Regions from separate parts of the Kitasatospora sp. NPDC001132 genome, predicted to be linked through region 1. Evidence: riboswitches for the same ligand, from Rfam matches in the RefSeq annotation. Region 1 holds a riboswitch; each other region holds the start of a gene.
The links. Region 1 has a riboswitch for cobalamin ahead of ACWDBE_RS18740 (HoxN/HupN/NixA family nickel/cobalt transporter). Riboswitches for the same ligand answer to the same signal wherever they lie in the genome.
Positions count from the first base shown of each region.

Region 2: linked by a shared signal. The riboswitch ahead of ACWDBE_RS08065 (ribonucleoside-diphosphate reductase subunit alpha) and the one ahead of ACWDBE_RS18740 (HoxN/HupN/NixA family nickel/cobalt transporter) in region 1 are both predicted to bind cobalamin.
Region 3: linked by a shared signal. The riboswitch ahead of ACWDBE_RS07925 (FecCD family ABC transporter permease) and the one ahead of ACWDBE_RS18740 (HoxN/HupN/NixA family nickel/cobalt transporter) in region 1 are both predicted to bind cobalamin.
Region 4: linked by a shared signal. The riboswitch ahead of ACWDBE_RS09760 (cobalamin biosynthesis protein) and the one ahead of ACWDBE_RS18740 (HoxN/HupN/NixA family nickel/cobalt transporter) in region 1 are both predicted to bind cobalamin.

Region 1 is NZ_JBSFKF010000012.1:126,235-130,748, reverse strand. It holds gene efp (elongation factor P) at 1-100, opposite strand, end outside; gene ACWDBE_RS18745 (aminopeptidase P family protein) at 177-1,283, opposite strand; gene ACWDBE_RS18740 (HoxN/HupN/NixA family nickel/cobalt transporter) at 1,515-2,630, opposite strand; cobalamin riboswitch at 2,660-2,873, opposite strand; gene ACWDBE_RS18735 (ArsR/SmtB family transcription factor) at 2,955-3,338, shown strand; gene ACWDBE_RS18730 (hypothetical protein) at 3,389-4,514, shown strand, end outside.
Region 2 is NZ_JBSFKF010000004.1:253,568-258,081, forward strand. It holds gene ACWDBE_RS08055 (glycoside hydrolase family 26 protein) at 1-832, opposite strand, end outside; gene ACWDBE_RS08060 (hypothetical protein) at 1,004-2,017, opposite strand; cobalamin riboswitch at 2,368-2,493, shown strand; gene ACWDBE_RS08065 (ribonucleoside-diphosphate reductase subunit alpha) at 2,686-4,514, shown strand, end outside.
Region 3 is NZ_JBSFKF010000004.1:221,038-225,551, reverse strand. It holds gene ACWDBE_RS07935 (ABC transporter substrate-binding protein) at 1-27, opposite strand, end outside; gene ACWDBE_RS07930 (ABC transporter ATP-binding protein) at 57-866, opposite strand; gene ACWDBE_RS07925 (FecCD family ABC transporter permease) at 872-1,951, opposite strand; cobalamin riboswitch at 2,044-2,192, opposite strand; gene sodN (superoxide dismutase, Ni) at 2,281-2,676, opposite strand; gene sodX (nickel-type superoxide dismutase maturation protease) at 2,945-3,307, shown strand; gene ACWDBE_RS07910 (CGNR zinc finger domain-containing protein) at 3,366-3,947, opposite strand; gene ACWDBE_RS07905 (amino acid ABC transporter ATP-binding protein) at 4,083-4,514, opposite strand, start outside.
Region 4 is NZ_JBSFKF010000005.1:273,880-278,393, reverse strand. It holds gene ACWDBE_RS09765 (alpha/beta hydrolase) at 556-1,662, opposite strand; cobalamin riboswitch at 2,034-2,166, shown strand; gene ACWDBE_RS09760 (cobalamin biosynthesis protein) at 2,274-3,323, shown strand; gene ACWDBE_RS09755 (cobyric acid synthase) at 3,320-4,514, shown strand, end outside.

The DNA of each region.
Region 1 (4,514 bases):
CCTTGCCGGGCTTGACGTGCTGGAACTCGACGACGGACCAGAGCTTGCCGCCCTCCAGCTTGAGGACCATGCCGTTCTTGAGATCGTTCGTGGAAGCCACGGGCGCACTTACTCCTGGATATAGCTGTCAAGGAACCAAGGGGTGCGTCCTGCCGCCCACGGCCCGGGGGCCGCGGTCACAGGGCGAGGAGCTCCTTGGTGGTGATGGTGAGCAGCTCGGGCCCGCCCTCTTCGAGGGGGCGCACGACGAGCGTGTCCTCGATCCGGACTCCGCCCTTGCCCGGGAGGTGGACCCCTGGGCCGACGGTGACCGGTACGCGGCTGTCCAGTTTACCCATGTCCGCCGGACCGAGTCGCGGGGCCTCCCGGATCTCCAGCCCGATGCCGTGGCCCACCGGGTGCGGGGAGGCCTCGGTGTGGCCGGCCGCCTCCAGGACCTGCCGGGCGGCCCGGTCGGGTACGCACTGCTCCACCCCTGGTCCGAGCGCCTCCCGCCCGGCCCGCTGGGCCCGGAAGACCAGCCGGTGCAGCTCCACCTGCCAGGGTGCGGGAGCGGCGCCGATCACGAAGGTGCGGGCGGTGGAGACGCCGTAGCCGCGGTACTGGGCGCCCATCACCACGGTCAGGAAGTCGCCCTCCTCCACCCGGCGGTCGGTCGGCTGGTGGGCGGCCTGGCCGGAGTGGCTGCCGGTGCCGACCGAGACCGGGAAGGCCGCCCGGTCGGCGCCGTGGTCGATCATCCGGCGCTCCAGCTCCATCGCCAGGTGCCGCTCGGTGCGGCCGACCAGGATCGACTCCAGCAGCTCGCCGAGCGCCTGGTCGGCGATCTCGGCGGCGATCCGCAGGTCGGCGATCTCGCGTTCGTCCTTGACCACCCGCAGCCGCTCCACGGTCCGGCCCAGGTCCATCAGCCGCGCCCCCTCGGTCAGGCCGCCGACCGCCCGGTGCCGGCTGACGGTCAGGTCGTGCTCCTCCACCGCCAGGCCCGCCACCCCCGAGCGCGCGGCGGCCGACGCGGCGGCCAGCGCGGTGTCCGACCCGCCCGCCACCGGCAGCCGGGTGACGTCCGGGGCGATCAGGTGCTCGCCGGTGTCGTCCGGCGGCAGGTCGTCCGGCAGTGCGAGCAGGGCCCGCTCTCTGGTCAGCAGCAGACTCGCCCCGCAGGGCGCGCAGCCCGTCAGGTACCGCACGTTCGCCGCACGGGTGATCAGCGCCGCGTCGGCCCCGGCCGCACTGCAGTGCTCCCTCACCCGCTCCCGCCGCCCCGCGTACGCATCCGCCATGCGTCGAGCCTACGAACCCCCGGCCCGAACCGCCCGCCGAGCGCCCCCGACAGAACCCCCGGTGCCCCCTGCACGCCCCCGCGCGACCGCGCCGCGCACCCCGCTCCCCGCTCCCCCACCCGGGCGCGTCGTTCGGCGCCGACCCGGTGTCCGGGAACGGGCGGGCCGCGGGCGCCTCCCCGGGTTCGGGGAGGCGCCGTTCCACGTGTTCGGAGGCCGGCGGCCGCCCGGTCACGGGCTGTCAGGCGTCCAGCGCTTCTCGACCCGGGCGAGCTTCCAGTACCCGATCGCGATCGCCCAGACGACCACGAACAGCCCGGCGATGGCGTAGCCGACGTTGTCCAGCGAGATGTCCGCGATGAACCCGGTGACCGGGTCGGTCAGGTCGAGCTTCTCGTGCAGCACCCCGACCAGCTCGATGGTGCCGATGATGAAGGCCACCGCGATCGACAGACCGGTGATGGTCAGGTTGTAGTACACCTTGCGCACCGGGTTGGCGAAGGCCCACTGGTACGCGAAGTTCATGAACGTCCCGTCCAGGGTGTCGAACAGGCTCATCCCGGCCGCGAACAGCAGCGGCAGGCAGACGATCGCGTACCACGGCAGCCCGGAGGCCGCACCCGAGCCGGCCATCACCATCAGGGTGACCTCGGTCGCGGTGTCGAAGCCCAGGCCCAGCACCATGCCGACCGGGAACATCTGCCCCGGCCGGGTGATCGAACGGGTCGCCCGGTTCAGCACCCGGGCCATGAGGCCGCGCGAGTCGAGGTGCGCCTCCAGCTCCTTCTCGTCGAACCGCCCGGCCCGCATCGAGCGGAACACCTTGAGGATGCCGAGCAGCGCCGCCAGGTTGAGCGCGCCGATCAGGTAGAGGAAGGCGCCGGAGGCCGTCGTCCCGACCACGCCCAGCCACTTGTGGGTGGGCGACTCGTCGTCCATCAGCGTGTTCGCCAGCTGCGCCCCGCCCGCCACCAGGGCGGCCATCAGCACCACCATCGAGGAGTGCCCGAGGGCGAACCAGAAGCCCACCGAGACCGGCCGCTTGCCGTCCGCCATCAGCTTGCGGGTGGTGTTGTCGATCACCGCGATGTGGTCGGCGTCGAAGGCGTGCCGCATGCCGAGGGTGTACGCGGTGATACCCAGGCCCACCCCGAAGACCTGGGTGCCGACCGCGTACCGCTCGGGTGCGACCAGGAAGATCAGCGTGCCGAAGGCCGCCACGTGCATGGCCACGATCACCGCCATCAGCCCGGCCGTACGGACGGTGTCCTCGCGCCGCCATCTGAAGGTGGGCAGCGCGGCGGGGCCGGGTCCGGTCCCGGCGGAAACGGTTTCGGGCAGGGTCATGCGGATCACGCTCCAGCACCTCGTGGAAAACCTCGTGAGCTGCCGTGGCCGGTCTCCTGGCTGACGGGAACACCCGCACCCGCCTTCCCAGGCGCACGAGGCGCCCAGTGGCTTCATGGGTGCGGACGACGCTCCTCCGTGGACGGAGGAGCGACCCGATCACAGTGGCGAGGGCCGCTCCGGGCTGGGACCCCTGAGGGTCCGTCACCGGTCTTCCCGAGCACCACGGCGGGGAACACCGTAGGGCCCCGCCCCGACCCATGCAAGGCTGCGCACCTGCGCAGGTGTCCAGGATCACAGGCCCCTGCCTGCGAGAATGTCCGCATGCATCTCGTACCGGAGGACCGCGCGGGCCACCGCACCATCGACGGACACCGGGTCTGCGAGGCCATCGCCGCGATCGGCGAGCCCGCGCACGTCCGGTCCTGGGCCGAGCGGTTCTCCCTGCTCGCGGACCCCGGCCGGCTCGCCCTGCTGCTCGCCCTCCATCGGGCCGGCCCGCTCGCCGTCAGCGATCTCGCCGTCGCCACCGGCATGCGCGACCCGGCCGTCTCCCAGGCCCTGCGGCTGCTCCGCACGGCCGGCGTGGTCACCGGCGACCGGGACGGACGAGTGGTGCGCTACCGGCTCGTGGACGAGGCCATGCGCCCCCTGCTCGACGAGTGCGCCGCCGCCGAGCACCACGAGCCCAGCGCGGCCGCGGGCTGACCCGCACTCGGAACCGCGCCGCGGCCCGACCGGATGAGTACGATCATGCTGTGCCGTCCCACCCCCACGCCTGGCCCGCCGACCGCTGGAACACCCGACCGGTCAGGGCCCGCGTGCTGGCGGTCGCCCGCACCCTCACCTCGGCCACCCGGGTCCTGGACGTCCTCACCCTGCTGAGCCCTGACGGCATCGAGCGCTACTTCACCGTCAACCCCGGCTCCGCCTTCGCCGACCGCGCCCTGGACGAGTACCTGCACGGCCTGTCCGGCTTCACCGTGCTGGACTGGGAGGACGCCGTCCGCCGCCGCTTCGACCTTGCCGTCGCCTGCGCCGTCCACTCCTCCATGCACCGCCTGGACGCCCGCCTCGTCGTCCTCCCGCACGGCGCCGGCTACAACCGCCTGGTCACCGAGTCCACCGGCGACACGGTCAGCGCCGCCGGCCTGTCCCGCAACGAACTCACCCACCGCGGACGGGTGTTCGTCGACGTCCTGGGCCTCTCCCACCCCGAGCAGCTGGACCGGCTGCGGGACTCCTGCCCCGAGGCGCTGGACGTCGCCCAGGTCGTCGGCGACCCGTGCTTCGACCGGATGCTCGGCAGCCGGCGCTCCCGCGACGGCTACCGCGCCGCGCTCGGCGCCGTCGGCGGCCGACGGCTCGTCGTCGTCAGCTCCACCTGGAGCGAACACTCGTTATTCGGCCGCCACCCCGACCTGCCCCAGCGGCTGGTCCGCCAACTGCCAGCCGACGAGTACACGGTGGCCGTCGTCCTGCACCCCAACGTGTGGAGCCGCCACGACCCCGAGGCGCTGCTCGCCGCCGCCTGCCGGATGGGCCTGCGCCTGATCCCGCCCCACCAGGGCTGGCAGGCCGCGCTCGTCGCCGCCGACTGCGTGATCGGCGACCACGGCTCGGTCACCGTCTACGGCGCCGCCCTGGACCACCGCACCCTGCTCGTCGCCACCGGCGCCGCCGAACTCGACCCGCGCTCCCCCGGCTACGCCTTCGGCCAGGCCGCGCCCGTCCTCGACCCCGACGGGGACCTCACCGCCCAGCTCGAACTGGCCCTGGCCCGGGACCCGGCCGACCTGAGCGACATCACCGACCGGTCGCTCGCCCACCGCGGCGAGTCCGCCCGCCTGCTGCGCCCACTGCTCTACTCCTTCCTGAAGGAGC
Region 2 (4,514 bases), on a different contig from region 1:
ACAGGTCGGTGATCAGTGCCCGGTACTCGGGGGTGTCGTGGGCACCGTCCACGACCCGGCCGAACCAGTCGGGGTCCTTCGCCACCGGCGAGTTCGAACAGAGCACCCGGTCGAAGGACTTGACGTCCGAACCGGGGTAGGGCTGGTGGAAGGACATGCCGACGATCCCGGCCGGGCCGCCGCCGTTGTCGGGCAGTTCGGTGCTGCTGCCGTCGCAGTTCTGCTGCACGCCCGCCGCGCCGTAGCCGCCGTCCTCGGCGCGCGGGTGGCCGTTCCAGACGGCGGAGAGCAGGTCGACGGCGTCGTCGGTGTACTGCCAGCCGGCCCGGCAGGTGGGCCAGCGGCCGGCCGAGTAGGACCGGGGATTGCCGACGCCCCAGCCGTTCTGGCCGTAGCCGGGGCCGAGGTCGGTCTCCACGAAGCCGGGCAGCTTGCCGGTGATGTCGGCGGCCTTCTTGTAGTAGTAGCCGACCTGCTTGGTGCCCCGGTAGTCCCCGTACTCGGGGTTGTTGCGCTCGTTGTGCGCCTCGACGTGCTGGCCGATCACCGTGCCGCCGCTCTGCCCGGTGCGGGCCTGGGACTCCAGGTCGGCGAGGAACTGCTGGACGGCGCGGGCGTTCGGCGAGGCCTGCGGGTCCCGGGCGAGCAGGTCCCGGCCCACCTCCGGCGGCAGGGTGCGCCCGGGCAGGCCGACCGACACCGGGACGCGCGGGAGCTGTTCGCCGTCGGCCCGGCCGTCGTGGTCCAGCAGGAGGACCGCTCCCGCGGCGGCGACGATCCCGGCCGCGGCCAGGACGGCGGGCTTGCCGCGCAGGGCTCTGGGCAGGGCCACTGACCGCTCCTCCGGTTGCTCGCCGGCGCCGCCCCCCACGGACGCAACCGGAAACGCGTACGACATGACTGTCCCGAGAGCCTGCCACACTCCCCCCGGCCTGCGCGAACAGTAGGCCGGGGGGCCGGGGTGTCACGGCGGATCAGCCCGCCCGCGGGACGCCCCGGCGGATCAGCCCGCCGAGGCCGGAGCGGTGCCCTGGACGCCGGGCGCGGCCGAGGACGCGGCCTTGGCGCGCTTGAGCAACTGCCCCTTCACGTGCTCCGCGAACCCGGAAGCCGCCGCGGTCGCCGTGGCGTCCGGGGCGTTGCCGCCCTTCGCCGAGCCCTCGACCGTGAAGTAGCCGTACCGGCCCAGGCTGTTGTGGGTGCCGGTGCAGCCGGCGCCGGCGCAGAAGGCCGGCGCCCCGGCCGCCGGCGCGCCCTTGAGCTGCCCGGTGAAGTTCTTCAGCGCGGTCTCGGCCTGGAGCTTGCGGTCGAAGACCGCCACCCCGACGGTGACCGCGCTCTCACCGGAGACGTACGTCGCCCGGAGCACCTGCTGGCACCCCTGGTCGCCGAGCACCTTGCCCAGCCCGCCGGTCGTGGAGTTCCCGTCCCAGCAGGGCGAGTCCAGCGCCACGACGGTCCGGTTCCAGGTGGCGCCGTTGATCGTCACCTGGAGCGCGGAGAACAGTGCTCCCGCGTCCTGCGGCGCCGGGTCGGTGGCGGCCTCCCAGATCGGCTTGGACGGGTCGTCCGGCTGGCCGCCCGGCGTGCCGGACGTACTCGGAGGCACGACCGGCTGGGTGCTCTTGACGGCCGTCGGGGAGCCGTCGTCCTTCTTGCCCTTGAACAGCACCACACCGCCGGCGACCAGGCCGCCCACCACGGCGACCGCGGCCACCACGCCGATGACCCTCATCCGGCGACGGCGCTTGCCCTCGGCCTCGTTGCGGTCCGCCAGCGCGTCCCAGTCCGGCTCGGCCCGCTGCGGCGGGACCGGCTGCTGGGGCTGCTGCTGGAGGTGCCACTGGGGCTGCGGCTGGGGGGCCGGCTGGGGCTGCGGCTGCGCGAAGGGCGGCGGCGCGACGGGCTGCGGCTGGGCGTGCGGCGGCTGCCCGACCGGCGGAGCCGGCTGCGGCGCGGGCGCGACCGGCTGCGGCACCGGCGGGATGGGCTGCGCGACCGGCTGCGCCGCCGGCACGACCGGCCCGTACGAGGCCGGCGGCGGCCCGAAACCCCCGCTCGGCGGCGGTACCGGACCAGGTACCACCGGCTGCTGACTCTGTGCGCCCCCCGGCCCGGCGGGAGGCGTTCCCTGCGGCCCCTGCCCAGGTACGCCAGTTCCGTCGCTCATGCGCCCAGATCGTAGGGCATCCTCGTGTCCGCCGATCCTCCCGGTGACCATTCCGTATCGAAACCAGGACGCCCCCGGCCCGGTTCCGGGGCCTCGCAGGGCCATCCGGGGCCACGTTTCCGGTACCACCGGTCATCGCCCCGACACGCGGCGCCGCACTACATCTGGGGTCGCTTCAGGGAGACACCACTACATGTATGCTCGCTTCTGCTGTCGATGCAGGGGAACCCGGTGCGAATCCGGGACTGCCCCGCAGCGGTGTGCGGGCGGCTCCAGCAGCCGTACCCGCGAGTCCGATGACCTGCCGACAGCGTGCGCCACGGCCCTCCCGCAGAGGCCGCGCCGACACGAGCAGTACCCCTCCGGGCCTCGCGGGCGGGCCGGGGAGTCACCGTCGCGCGACGCCGTCTGCGTTCGTGCCGTGCTCCCCTGCCCCGATCGGCCCGGTGGCCCCCGATCACCGCCGCCGATCGCCGCCAGGAGAGAGCGCCTTGACCACCGCCGCCTCAGCCACCCTGCCCGCCCAGGGCACCGGTACCGCCTTCACCGACCCGACGGTCTCCGACCCCGGCGGCGCCCTGCTGCGGCTGCTCACCGACCGCAGCACCGACCTCACCGAGGTCGACCCCGGCCATGTCGCCGCCGCCGCTCTGCGCGGCCGCCACGCCGGCTCGGACTTCGCCGAGCTGCGCGGGCTGGCCGTGGACGCCGCCGCATCGATGATCGCCGAGGACCCCCAGTACTCGAAGCTGGCCGCCCGCCTGCTCGCCCTGGAGATCGTCGACGAGGCGAACAGCCAGGGCTCGGTGTCCTTCTCCGCCTCGATCGCCGTCGGCCACACCGAGGGCCTGATCGGCGACACCACCGCGGACTTCGTCGCCAAGCACGCCGCCGCCCTGGACGCGCTGATCGACACCACCGGCGACGACCGCTTCGAGTACTTCGGCCTGCGCACCGTGCAGTCCCGCTACCTGCTGCGCCACCCGATCACCCGCAAGGTGATCGAGACCCCGCAGCACTTCCTGCTCCGCGTCGCCTGTGGCCTGGCGGTCGGCGACAGCGAGCAGTCGGTCCGCGAGGTGGCCGAGCTGTACGGCCTGATGAGCCGCCTGGAGTACCTGACCTCCTCGCCGACGCTCTTCAACTCCGGCACCCGGCACCCGCAGATGTCGAGCTGCTACCTGCTCGACTCCCCGCTGGACAACCTGGACTCGATCTACAACCGCTACGCGCAGATCGCCCGCCTCTCCAAGCACGCCGGCGGCATCGGCCTGTCCTACTCGCGCATCCGCTCGCGCGGCAGCCTGATCCGCGGCACCAACGGCAAGTCCAACGGCATCGTGCCGTTCCTGCGCACCCTCGACTCCTCCGTCGCCGCCGTCAACCAGGGCGGCCGCCGCAAGGGCGCGGCCTGCGTCTACCTGGAGACCTGGCACGCCGACATCGAGGAGTTCCTGGAGCTCCGCGACAACACCGGCGAAGAGGCCCGCCGCACCCACAACCTCAACCTGGCGCACTGGATCCCGGACGAGTTCATGCGCCGGGTCAACGCCAACGAGGACTGGTCGCTGTTCTCCCCGGCCGACGTGCCGGAGCTGGTCGACCTGTGGGGCGCCGACTTCGACGAGGCCTACCGCAAGGCCGAGCAGGCCGGCAAGGCCGTCCGCACCATCCCGGCGCAGACCCTGTACGCCCGCATGATGCGCACCCTGGCGCAGACCGGCAACGGCTGGATGACCTTCAAGGACGCCTCCAACCGCGCCGCCAACCAGACCGCCCTGCCGGGCCGCACGGTGCACTCCTCCAACCTGTGCACCGAGATCCTGGAGGTCACGGACGACTCCGAGACCGCCGTCTGCAACCTGGGCTCGGTCAACCTGGGCGCCCACGTCGCCGCCGGCGCCTCGGCCGACGACCTGATCGGCGCGATGGACTGGGAGCGGCTGGACGCCACCGTGCGCACCGCCGTCACCTTCCTCGACCGCGTGGTGGACATCAACTTCTACCCGACCACCGAGGCCGGGACGTCCAACTCCCGCTGGCGCCCGGTCGGCCTCGGCGTGATGGGCCTCCAGGACGTCTTCTTCAAGCTGCGGATCGACTTCGACTCGGCCGAGGCCAAGACCCTCTCCACCCTCATCGCCGAGCGCATCATGCTCACCGCCTACGAGCGCTCCGCCGACCTGGCCGAGCAGCTCGGCCGCCACGAGGCGTACGGCGAGACCCGCGCCGCCCGCGGCGAGCTGCACATCGACCACTTCCCGACGGCCGCCCCGCAGTGGGCCGACCGCTGGACGGCGCTGCGCGCCCGGATCGCCGAGACCGGCCTGCGCAACTCGCTGCT
Region 3 (4,514 bases), on a different contig from region 1:
GGTGGCGGCAACGGCCTTGGTGCGCACGGTGGTTCCTCTGGGCAGGGGAGGGCGGATCAGACGGGGTGGTCGAGACGGTCGAACAGCAGCTGGAGGGCACCGCTCTCCGGGTGCCGCACCGGGGTGGCCCGGACGCCGAACACCTCGGCCAGCAGGGCGGGTCGGAGCACCTCCTCGGGCGTGCCGGAGGCGACGATCCGGCCGGCCCGCAGCACGTACAGCAGGTCGCAGTGACCCGCCGCCAGGTTGAGGTCGTGCAGCGCGGTGAGCACCGTCGGGCCGGCCTCGCGGGCGAGCGCCAGCACCTCCAACTGGTGGGCGATGTCGAGGTGGTTGGTGGGTTCGTCCAGCACCAGCAGGCGCGGCTCCTGGACCAGGGCGCGGGCGAACAGCACCCGCTGCTTCTCGCCCCCGGACAGGCTCAGGAAGCCGCGCTCGGCCAGGTGCCCGGCCCGGACCTTGCGCAGCGCCTCGGCGCAGCGCTCCGCGTCCCCGTCGGTGGGGGCGCCGAAGCCGCGGCGGTGCGGCAGCCGGCCCATCGCGACCACCTCGGCGACGGTGAAGTCGAACTCGGCGGAGTGCTCCTGGGTCAGTGCGGCCACTCGGCGGGCCGTCTCGCGGGCGGTGAGGGCGTGCAGGTCGTCGCCGGCCAGCCGGACCGCGCCGCCGGCCGGCTTCAGCACCCGGTAGACGCAGCGCAGCAGCGTCGACTTCCCGCTGCCGTTCGGGCCGATGAGCCCGACCACCTGTCCGGCGGCGGCCGCCAGGCTCACCTCGTGGACCAGTCGGGTGCCGGCCGGCTCTACCGAGACGGCGTCGACGGCGAGGTCCTGGGCGTGCGCGGCCACGGCGGCCGCCTCGGTCACGTCGGTCACCGGGTGCCTCCGAAGGACTGGCCGCGGCGGCGCATCATCAGCAGGAAGGCGGGCACGCCGAGCACTGCGGTGAACACCCCGACGGGCAGTTCGGCGGGCGCCAGCAGGGTGCGCGAGGCGATGTCCACCCAGACCAGCAGCAGGGCCCCGGCGAGCGGGGCGATCACCAGCACCCGGCGGTGCCCGGCGCCGACCAGCATCCGGGCCAGGTGCGGCATCAGCAGCCCGACGAAGCCGATCGCCCCGCTGACCGCGACCACGGTGCCGGTGACGGCGGCGGTCACCACGAACAGCTCGCGGCGCAGCCGGTCCGGGTCCACGCCGAGCGAGGCGGAGGTCTCGTCGCCCATCGCGAGCGCGTCCAGCCGTCCGGCGGCGCAGGCCAGGTGGGCGAGGCCGGCCAGGACGGTGACGGCGGCGATCGGCACCGAGCCCCAGGTGGCGCCGCCGAGGCTGCCGAGCAGCCACATCATGGCGTCCCGGGCGGCCTCGCCGCGGTCGGCGGCGAAGACCATCAGGGTGGTGGCGGCGGAGAACCCGTAGGACAGGGCCGTGCCGGTGAGCACCAGGCGCAGCGGGGTGAGCCCGAACGCGGTGCGGGCGGCGAGGTAGACCAGCGTCATGGCGGCCAGGGCGGAGCCGAAGGCGGAGGCGGAGATCGCCCACACGCCGAGCGAGGCGAAGGCGCCGAACAGCAGGACGGCGTTGGCGCCGACGGCCGCGCCGGAGGAGATGCCGAGGACGAAGGGGTCGGCCAGCGCGTTGCGCACCAGGGCCTGGACGGCGACGCCGCAGGCGGCCAGTCCGGCGCCGACCACGGCGGCCAGTACGGTGCGCGGCAGCCGGATCTCCCAGACGATCGCGTACGCGGCCGCCTCGTCCGCCTCCAGTCGACCGCCCGTCAGCCCGGCGCCCAGCAGCCGCAGCACCCGGGGCAGGCCGAGCCCGGAGGAGCCGAGGGCGACCCCGCAGACCAGCGAGAGCAGGAGGGCGGCGCCGAGGCCGGCGGCGAGCGGGACGACGGGTGTGCGACGAGTGGGCGGGCCGACTGCACGGTCTGCGGGTGCGCGGTTCACGGGTGCGCCTTGCCTCGGGCCGGGGGTGCGCCGGGGCGGGCGCGGGCCGGGGCGTGCCGGGGCGCCGTTCCCCTCGCAGTCCACGGCGAGTTCTCGGGAGTTCGGCGGCCGAGGGTGATCGGGCTGGCGCGGCCGTACGGGCTGGTACGGGCCGTGCTCACCGTTGCGGGTCAGCGCCGGATTCACACCGGACTTCCCCCTCGGACGCCCTGGCAGCATAACAGCCACTCAGGGCAGGCAACCCTTACCGTTCGAGGATCGGGCGTGAACGCACGACCGCCCCCGTCCGGTGGTCCGGACGGGGGCGGTCGGGTGGCGACGCGTCAGGCTCAGGCCTGCTTGGTCTCCCAGAAGATCTTGTCGACCTCGGCGATCAGGTCCAGCAGGGCCTGGCCGGTGGCCGGGTCGGTGGACGCCTTGGCGGCCGAGGCGGCCTTCAGGGTGTCGTTGATCAGCTGGTGCAGCTGCGGGTACTTCTCGAAGTGCGGGGCCTTGAAGTAGTCGCTCCACAGCACCGAGATGTGGTGCTTGACGGCCTCGGCGCGCTGCTCCTTGATGATGATGGCGCGGGCGCGGAAGTGCGGGTCCTCGTTGGCCTGGTACTTCTCCTGGGTGGCCTTGACGGACTCGGCCTCGAGCTTGGCCTGCGCGGGGTCGTACACGCCGCAGGGCAGATCGCAGTGGGCGTGGGCGGTGGCACGCGGTGCAAACAGACGAGAGAACATGGGAGTCCTTCCTTAGATCGTCTTCCCGCGCCCGAGATTACCCTTCCGCCCGCCCGGTTTCGCGATCGGGCGGCGGGCCTAGGGCGAAAGACGGACCCGGAACCGGGGTATTCCGGACATCGGAGCGCTGACGGCCCGTACGGCAGACTGGGGTACGGGCGGAGCGGGAGGAGGAGTCGTGGCGCGGAGCACGCGACCGGAGGACGTCGGAGCCGGGGACCGGGGCGGCGTGCTGCCGTTCGGGCTGGTCGACGTGGCGGGGCCGTCGATGGTCCCGACCCTGCGCGAGGGCGACCGGCTGCTGGTCCGGTACGGCGCGCCGATCCGGCCGGGCGCGGTGGTGGTCTTCCGGCACCCGTTCCAGCAGGACCTGCTGGTGGTGAAGCGGGCCGCCGAGCGCCGGCCCAAGGGCTGGTGGCTGCTGTCGGACAACCGCCCGGTGGACAGCGACAGCCGCAGTTACGGCGCCGTCCCGGACGAGCTGGTGCTCGGCCGGGTGCTGCTGCGGCTGAGCCCGAGCCCGGCCTGGCTGGCGCCGGGGCGCCGGCTGGAGCGGCTGCTGCTCACCCCGCGGCTGGCCCGGGTGCCGGGCCTGGCCCGCCGGCTCGGCGCCTGGGTGGAGGAGGTCTGAGGCCCTGGGGCCCGGACTCCCGGGGCCTCGACCTCCCGGGGCCTGGGTTCGCGAGGGCCTAGGCCCGGCCCGCGGCCTCCGCCTCCTGGCGCTTGCGGGCCCGGTAGGCGGCCACGTTGGCGCGGGTCGCGCAGCGGTCCGAGCAGTAGCGGCGGGAGCGGTTGGTCGAGGTGTCCAGGTAGGCGTTGCGGCAGGGCGCGGCCTGGCAGATGCCGAGCCGGTCGGCGCCCAGCTCGGTCAGGTGGACGGCCAGGCCCATGCAGGCGACCGCGGTGTAGTGCGCGGTGGCGGTGGGGGAGTTGTCGGCCAGGTGCAGGTGCCAGCGCGGCCGCCCGGCGTCGTCCGGGTAGTCGTGTCCGGAGACCAGCGGGCTGACGGGGTACTCCATCAGCAGGCTGTTCAGCAGGTCGACGCCGCGGACCTCGTCGCCCTCGGCGGCGGCCTCGAAGACGCCGCGCAGCCTGGTCCGCACCGCCCGCAGCCGGGGCAGGTCGGACTCGTCGGCGAGGGCGGCGGCCCGCGAGGAGTCGGAGAACAGGCCGCGCACCGCCTCCACGGAGGTCAGCGCGTCGGTGCCGCGCTCGGGCTCCTCGGTGTTCACCAGCCGAACGGCGAGATCGGCGTAGGCGGCGAGCTCCACAGGGGTCCTTCCAGATTCGGTAACGGGCTGACTGCTTCCAGCCTATTACTCGTACGGCGTTCCGGCCTCCTTTCCCCGGCGGGAAAGGAGGCGGCGCCCGGCAGGACGGGGTCTGCCGGGCGCCGACGGTACCGCCTAGAGCACCTTGGACAGGAAGGCCCTGGTGCGCTCGTGCTGCGGGTTGGTGAGCACCTCGCGGGGGTTGCCGGACTCGACCACCACACCGCCGTCCATGAACACCAGGGCGTCGCCGACCTCGCGGGCGAAGCCCATCTCGTGGGTGACGACCACCATGGTCATGCCCTCCTCGGCGAGGCCGCGCATGACGTCGAGGACGTCGCCGACCAGCTCCGGGTCGAGTGCGGAGGTGGGCTCGTCGAAGAGCATCAGCTTGGGCTTCATGGCCAGCGCGCGGGCGATCGCCACGCGCTGCTGCTGGCCGCCGGAGAGCTGCGAGGGGTAGTTCCCGGCCTTGTCGGCCAGGCCGACCCGCTCCAGCAGGGCCATGCCGCGCTCGCGGGCGTCGGCCCTGCTCTCGCCCTTGACCTGGACCGGCGCCTCCATGAC
Region 4 (4,514 bases), on a different contig from region 1:
GGCCTTCTGTCACATCCGGTTGTCCGTACGACAGGGCGAGCGGCGGCGGCACCTCCGCAAGATCGGGCAACAGCGGCAAACCGCCTGGCCGGAAACGTATGGCCTGCCCATGCCATCCCAGGCGCCTCGGTTGCCGGGAATACTCGGCCGGTCACCGTGCGTACGGGTGGGGGGTAAGGGATCGGACCAACTATTGCCCCTGACGACGTGCCGGATTTCGCACCGGCAATCCCCTCCCCCCGACTTCCGGCCGGGCTGTCCAGCCCGAATCCGGACGGATGGCTGGCGGGGGTTGGGGGATCGTGCTGCACGAGAAGTCGGACGGGCCGACTTCTCGTGCGCGCTCGACGTCATGGGAGAAACGTTCATTCGTGGACGGGGGGAAGCCGAACGGAAAAACCGACGGGACCCGGCCGAAAGCGCCCCGCGCGGAGAGGGGGGCTCACGCGGGACGGCTCGTACGGCAGCACTCGCGCGGAAAGGGTCGCATGGAACGGCTCGCGCGGAACGGCTCGCGCGGAACGGCTCGCGCGACAGGACTCGCGCGGAAGGCGGCTAGAGCAACGGAGTGAGCCACCGGCGGAGGAGTTCGGTATAGCGCTCGGGGGCGCTGTTCCAGAGGGTCGCGTGGTCGGCGCCGGGGAAGGCCTGGAGGCTGACCACGTCGCGGCGGGCGGCGGCCAGCTTCTCGGCGGCGCCGAAGGGGGCGATCCGGTCCTCGGGGCTGTGCAGGAGGAGGGTGGGCACCCGCAGGTCGGCGCCCTCGGCGATGCGGCCGAAGTCGGCGAGCTCGACGCCGGTCCGCCCCTCGGCGGCGAGGGCGCCGAGTTCCGCCGCGACGCCCGGGAAGCCGGAGCGGGCGGCGTCCCGGCGGGCGGAGGCCGGGCGGTCGAGCACGGGCGAGTCGAGGACCAGGCCCCGGACGGCGTGCGACCAGGCGGAGCGGGCCGCCGTGTGGAGGACCATGGTCGCACCGAGGGACCAACCGTAGAGGATCACGTTGCCGGCGCCGCTGTGCAGCGCCAGCCGTATCGCCGCCTCGACGTCGCGCCACTCGGTCTCGCCGAAGTGGCTGAGCCCGTCCGGGGAGGCGGGGGCGCCCCGGTCGCCGCGGTAGGTGACGGCGAGGGCGGGCAGGCCGAGCCGGTCGAGGACGGGGAGCACGGGGAGGGTCTGCCGACGGTCGGCCTCGGGGCCGTGCACCAGGATCACCCAGGTGCCGCGTTTGCCGTCGAGCTGCCAGGCGGGAAGGGCGCCGAGCTCGCCGTCGACGGCGGTGTCGGCGAAGGCGAGGCCGAGCGCCTCGGTGGGGTCGCCGAGGTGGACCCGCGGGGTGAAGCGGACCTCGGTGCCGGGGGTGAGGGTGCCCCGGTCGGCGCGGACCAGCCGGCGGGTGACCTCCTGCTCGTCGCCGTGCAGGATCTCCTCGACGACCGCGTGACCGCCGTCCGCCCACTCGACCGCCCAGCGGCCGGGGCGCAGGCTCCCGGGGCCGCGGGTGAAGGTGACCCGGCCGGGGGCGAGGCCGCGGACCACGACCGGAGCGGACTCCTGAACGGTGGTCACCGGACGGACCATCCGCTCGGATGCCCGACGGCCGATCACCAGCACGGCGGCCCCGACCGCGGCGGCCGCCACGACGGCTGCGGTTCCCCAACGCATTTCGCTCCCCGCTCTCCTGCCTCACGGACCGGACGGTGTTCGGACACCAGTTCACCGGCGCCCCGCCCGCCCGGCCACCGGGCTGGGCCGTCCGGGTCACCCGGGCGGCGGACCGGCCCTGCCGAGGAGCCGGCGGCCCTGGCTCTGCCGAGGTGGCGCCGCGGACGGGTGGCGAGGACGGCGGGCCGGCGGGAAGACGAAGGCCGAGGACGAGGACGAGGGCAGGCAGTGGCAGGCCCCGTCCTCGGCCCGCAGCGCCGACCGGTCCCACGGGCGTCAGCGGCGTCCGCGTGTGACCAACCCCTCCGTGACCTCGGTTGACTCCCGGTTCGAGCCCGTGATGGGATCCTGGGGCCAAACGGAGGCATGGAGAGGAAGCCGGTGGAAGTCCGGCGCGGTCCCGCCACTGTCACCGGGGAGCACGCTCGGAACATCGCCACGGCGGGCCGTCGACGGCCGCTGGAAGGCTCCGAGGGTGCGTTCGACCCGGAAGCCAGGAGACTCTCGCCGCCGTCACGTCGATCCAGGGCGCGGACCCTGAGTGAGGACACGCACGCGATGCAGGCTGCCCCGCCCTGCCCGACCCCGAGCTGCCCTCCGCCGTGCGACCGATGATCCCGCCCGCGCCTTCCGCGCGCCGTCCGCTGACCCGCGCCGCCGCGTTCGCGCTCGGCGCCGCCGCGGGCTACGCCGCCGACGCCCGCTTCGCCGACCCCCGCCGGGGCCACCCGGTGGCCGTCTTCGGCAGCGCCGCGACCCGGCTGGAGCGGCGGCTGTGGCGCGACGGCCGCGCCGCCGGGGCCGGGTACACGGCGCTGTGCGTGGGCGCGGTCGCGGCGGGCGCACTCGCCCTGGACCGTACGGTGGGCCGGCGCCCGCTGGGCCGGGCGGCGCTGGCGGCGGCCGCGACCTGGACGGTGCTCGGCGGCACCTCGCTGACCCGGGAGGCGCGCACCATCGGCCGCTCGCTGGCGGCGGGCGACCTCACGGCCGCGCGGGAACGGCTGCCGCACCTGTGCGGACGGGATCCGAGCGCGCTGGACGGGCAGCAGATCGCCCGGGCGGTGGTCGAGTCGGTGGCGGAGAACACCGCCGACGCCGTGGTCAACGCGCTGACCTGGGGCGCCCTGGCCGGCACGCCCGGCCTGCTCGCCTTCCGCGCCGTGAACACCCTGGACGCCATGGTGGGCCACCGCTCGCCGCGCTACGCCCGGTTCGGCTGGGCCTCGGCCCGGCTGGACGACCTGGCGGGCTGGCCGGGCGCCCGGCTGACGGCACTGCTGACGGTGGCAGCCGCGCCCGAACCGCGGACGGCCTGGCGGGTCTGGCGGCGCGACGGCTCCGCGCACCCGAGCCCGAACGCGGGCCAGGCCGAGTCGGCGTTCGCCGGCGCGGTGGGCGTCCGGTTGGGCGGGACGCTGCGGTACGGCGAGCGCGTGGAGAACCGGCCGGTACTGGGCGCGGAGCTGCGGCCGGTGACGGTGGACGACATCGAGCGGGCCTGCGCGCTCTCCCGGCGGGTGGGCGCGCTGGCGCTGGGTACGACGGTCGCGGGGCACGTCCTGCTGCGGGTGCTGGCGAAACGGGCGCTGACAGAACGGGTGCCCGCGGAACGGGTGCCGACGAAGCGACTGCTGCCGAGGATGAGGGGACGGGGATGAGCAACGCACTGCTGGTCGCGGGGACGACCTCGGACGCGGGCAAGAGCGTGGTGACGGCCGGGATCTGCCGTTGGCTCGCCCGCCAGGGCGTGCGGGTCGCGCCGTTCAAGGCGCAGAACATGTCGCTGAACTCCTTCGTCACCTCCGACGGCGCCGAGATCGGCCGCGCCCAGGCGATGCAGGCGCAGGCCGCCCGGGTGGAGCCGGAGGCGGCGATGAACCCGGTGCTGCTCAAGCCGGGCGCGGACGGCCGCAGCCAGGTGGTGCTGCTCGGCAGGCCGGTGGCCGAGGTGGGCGCGCTGGACTACCGCGAGCGCAAGCCCGTCCTGCTGGAGCGCTCCCTGGAGTGCCTGGCCGACCTGCGCCGCCGCTACGACGTGGTGGTCTGCGAGGGCGCGGGCTCGCCCGCCGAGATCAACCTGCGCGACCGCGACATCGCCAACATGGGCCTGGCCACCGCCGCCGCCCTGCCGGTGGTGGTGGTCGGGGACATCGACCGGGGCGGGGTCTTCGCGGCGATGTACGGGACGCTGGCGCTGCTGTCGGCGGAGGACCAGCGGCACGTGGCGGGCTGGTTCGTCAACAAGTTCCGCGGCGACGCGCGCCTGCTGGCACCCGGACTGGACATGCTGCGCGAGCTGACCGGCCGTCCGGTGCTGGGCACGCTGCCGATGCTGCCCGGGCTCTGGCTGGACGCCGAGGACTCGCTGGACCTGTCCACGGTGGTGGACCGGGCGGACGGGCCCGGGCCGCTCGGCGCGGACGTGCTGCGGGTGGCCGTGGTGCGCTTCCCCCGGCTGTCCAACTTCACCGACGTGGACGCGCTCGTGCAGGAGCCGGGCGTGCTGGTGCGCTGGGCGACCAGGCCGGAGGAGCTGGCCGACGCCGACCTGGTGGTGCTGCCCGGCACCCGGGCCACCGTCGCGGACCTCGCCTGGCTGCGCGAGCGCGGCCTGGAGCCGGCCCTGCGGGCGCGGGCGGCGGCCGGCCTGCCGGTCCTCGGGGTCTGCGGCGGCTACCAGATGCTGGCGCACTCGATCGTGGACGAGGTCGAGTCGAAGGCGGGCGCCGTCGAGGGCCTCGGGCTGCTGCCGACGCACGTGCGGTTCGGCGCCGAGAAGGTGCTGGCCCGCCCGGTCGGCGAGGCGTACGGGCAGCGGGTCGAGGGCTACGAGATCCACCACGGAGTGG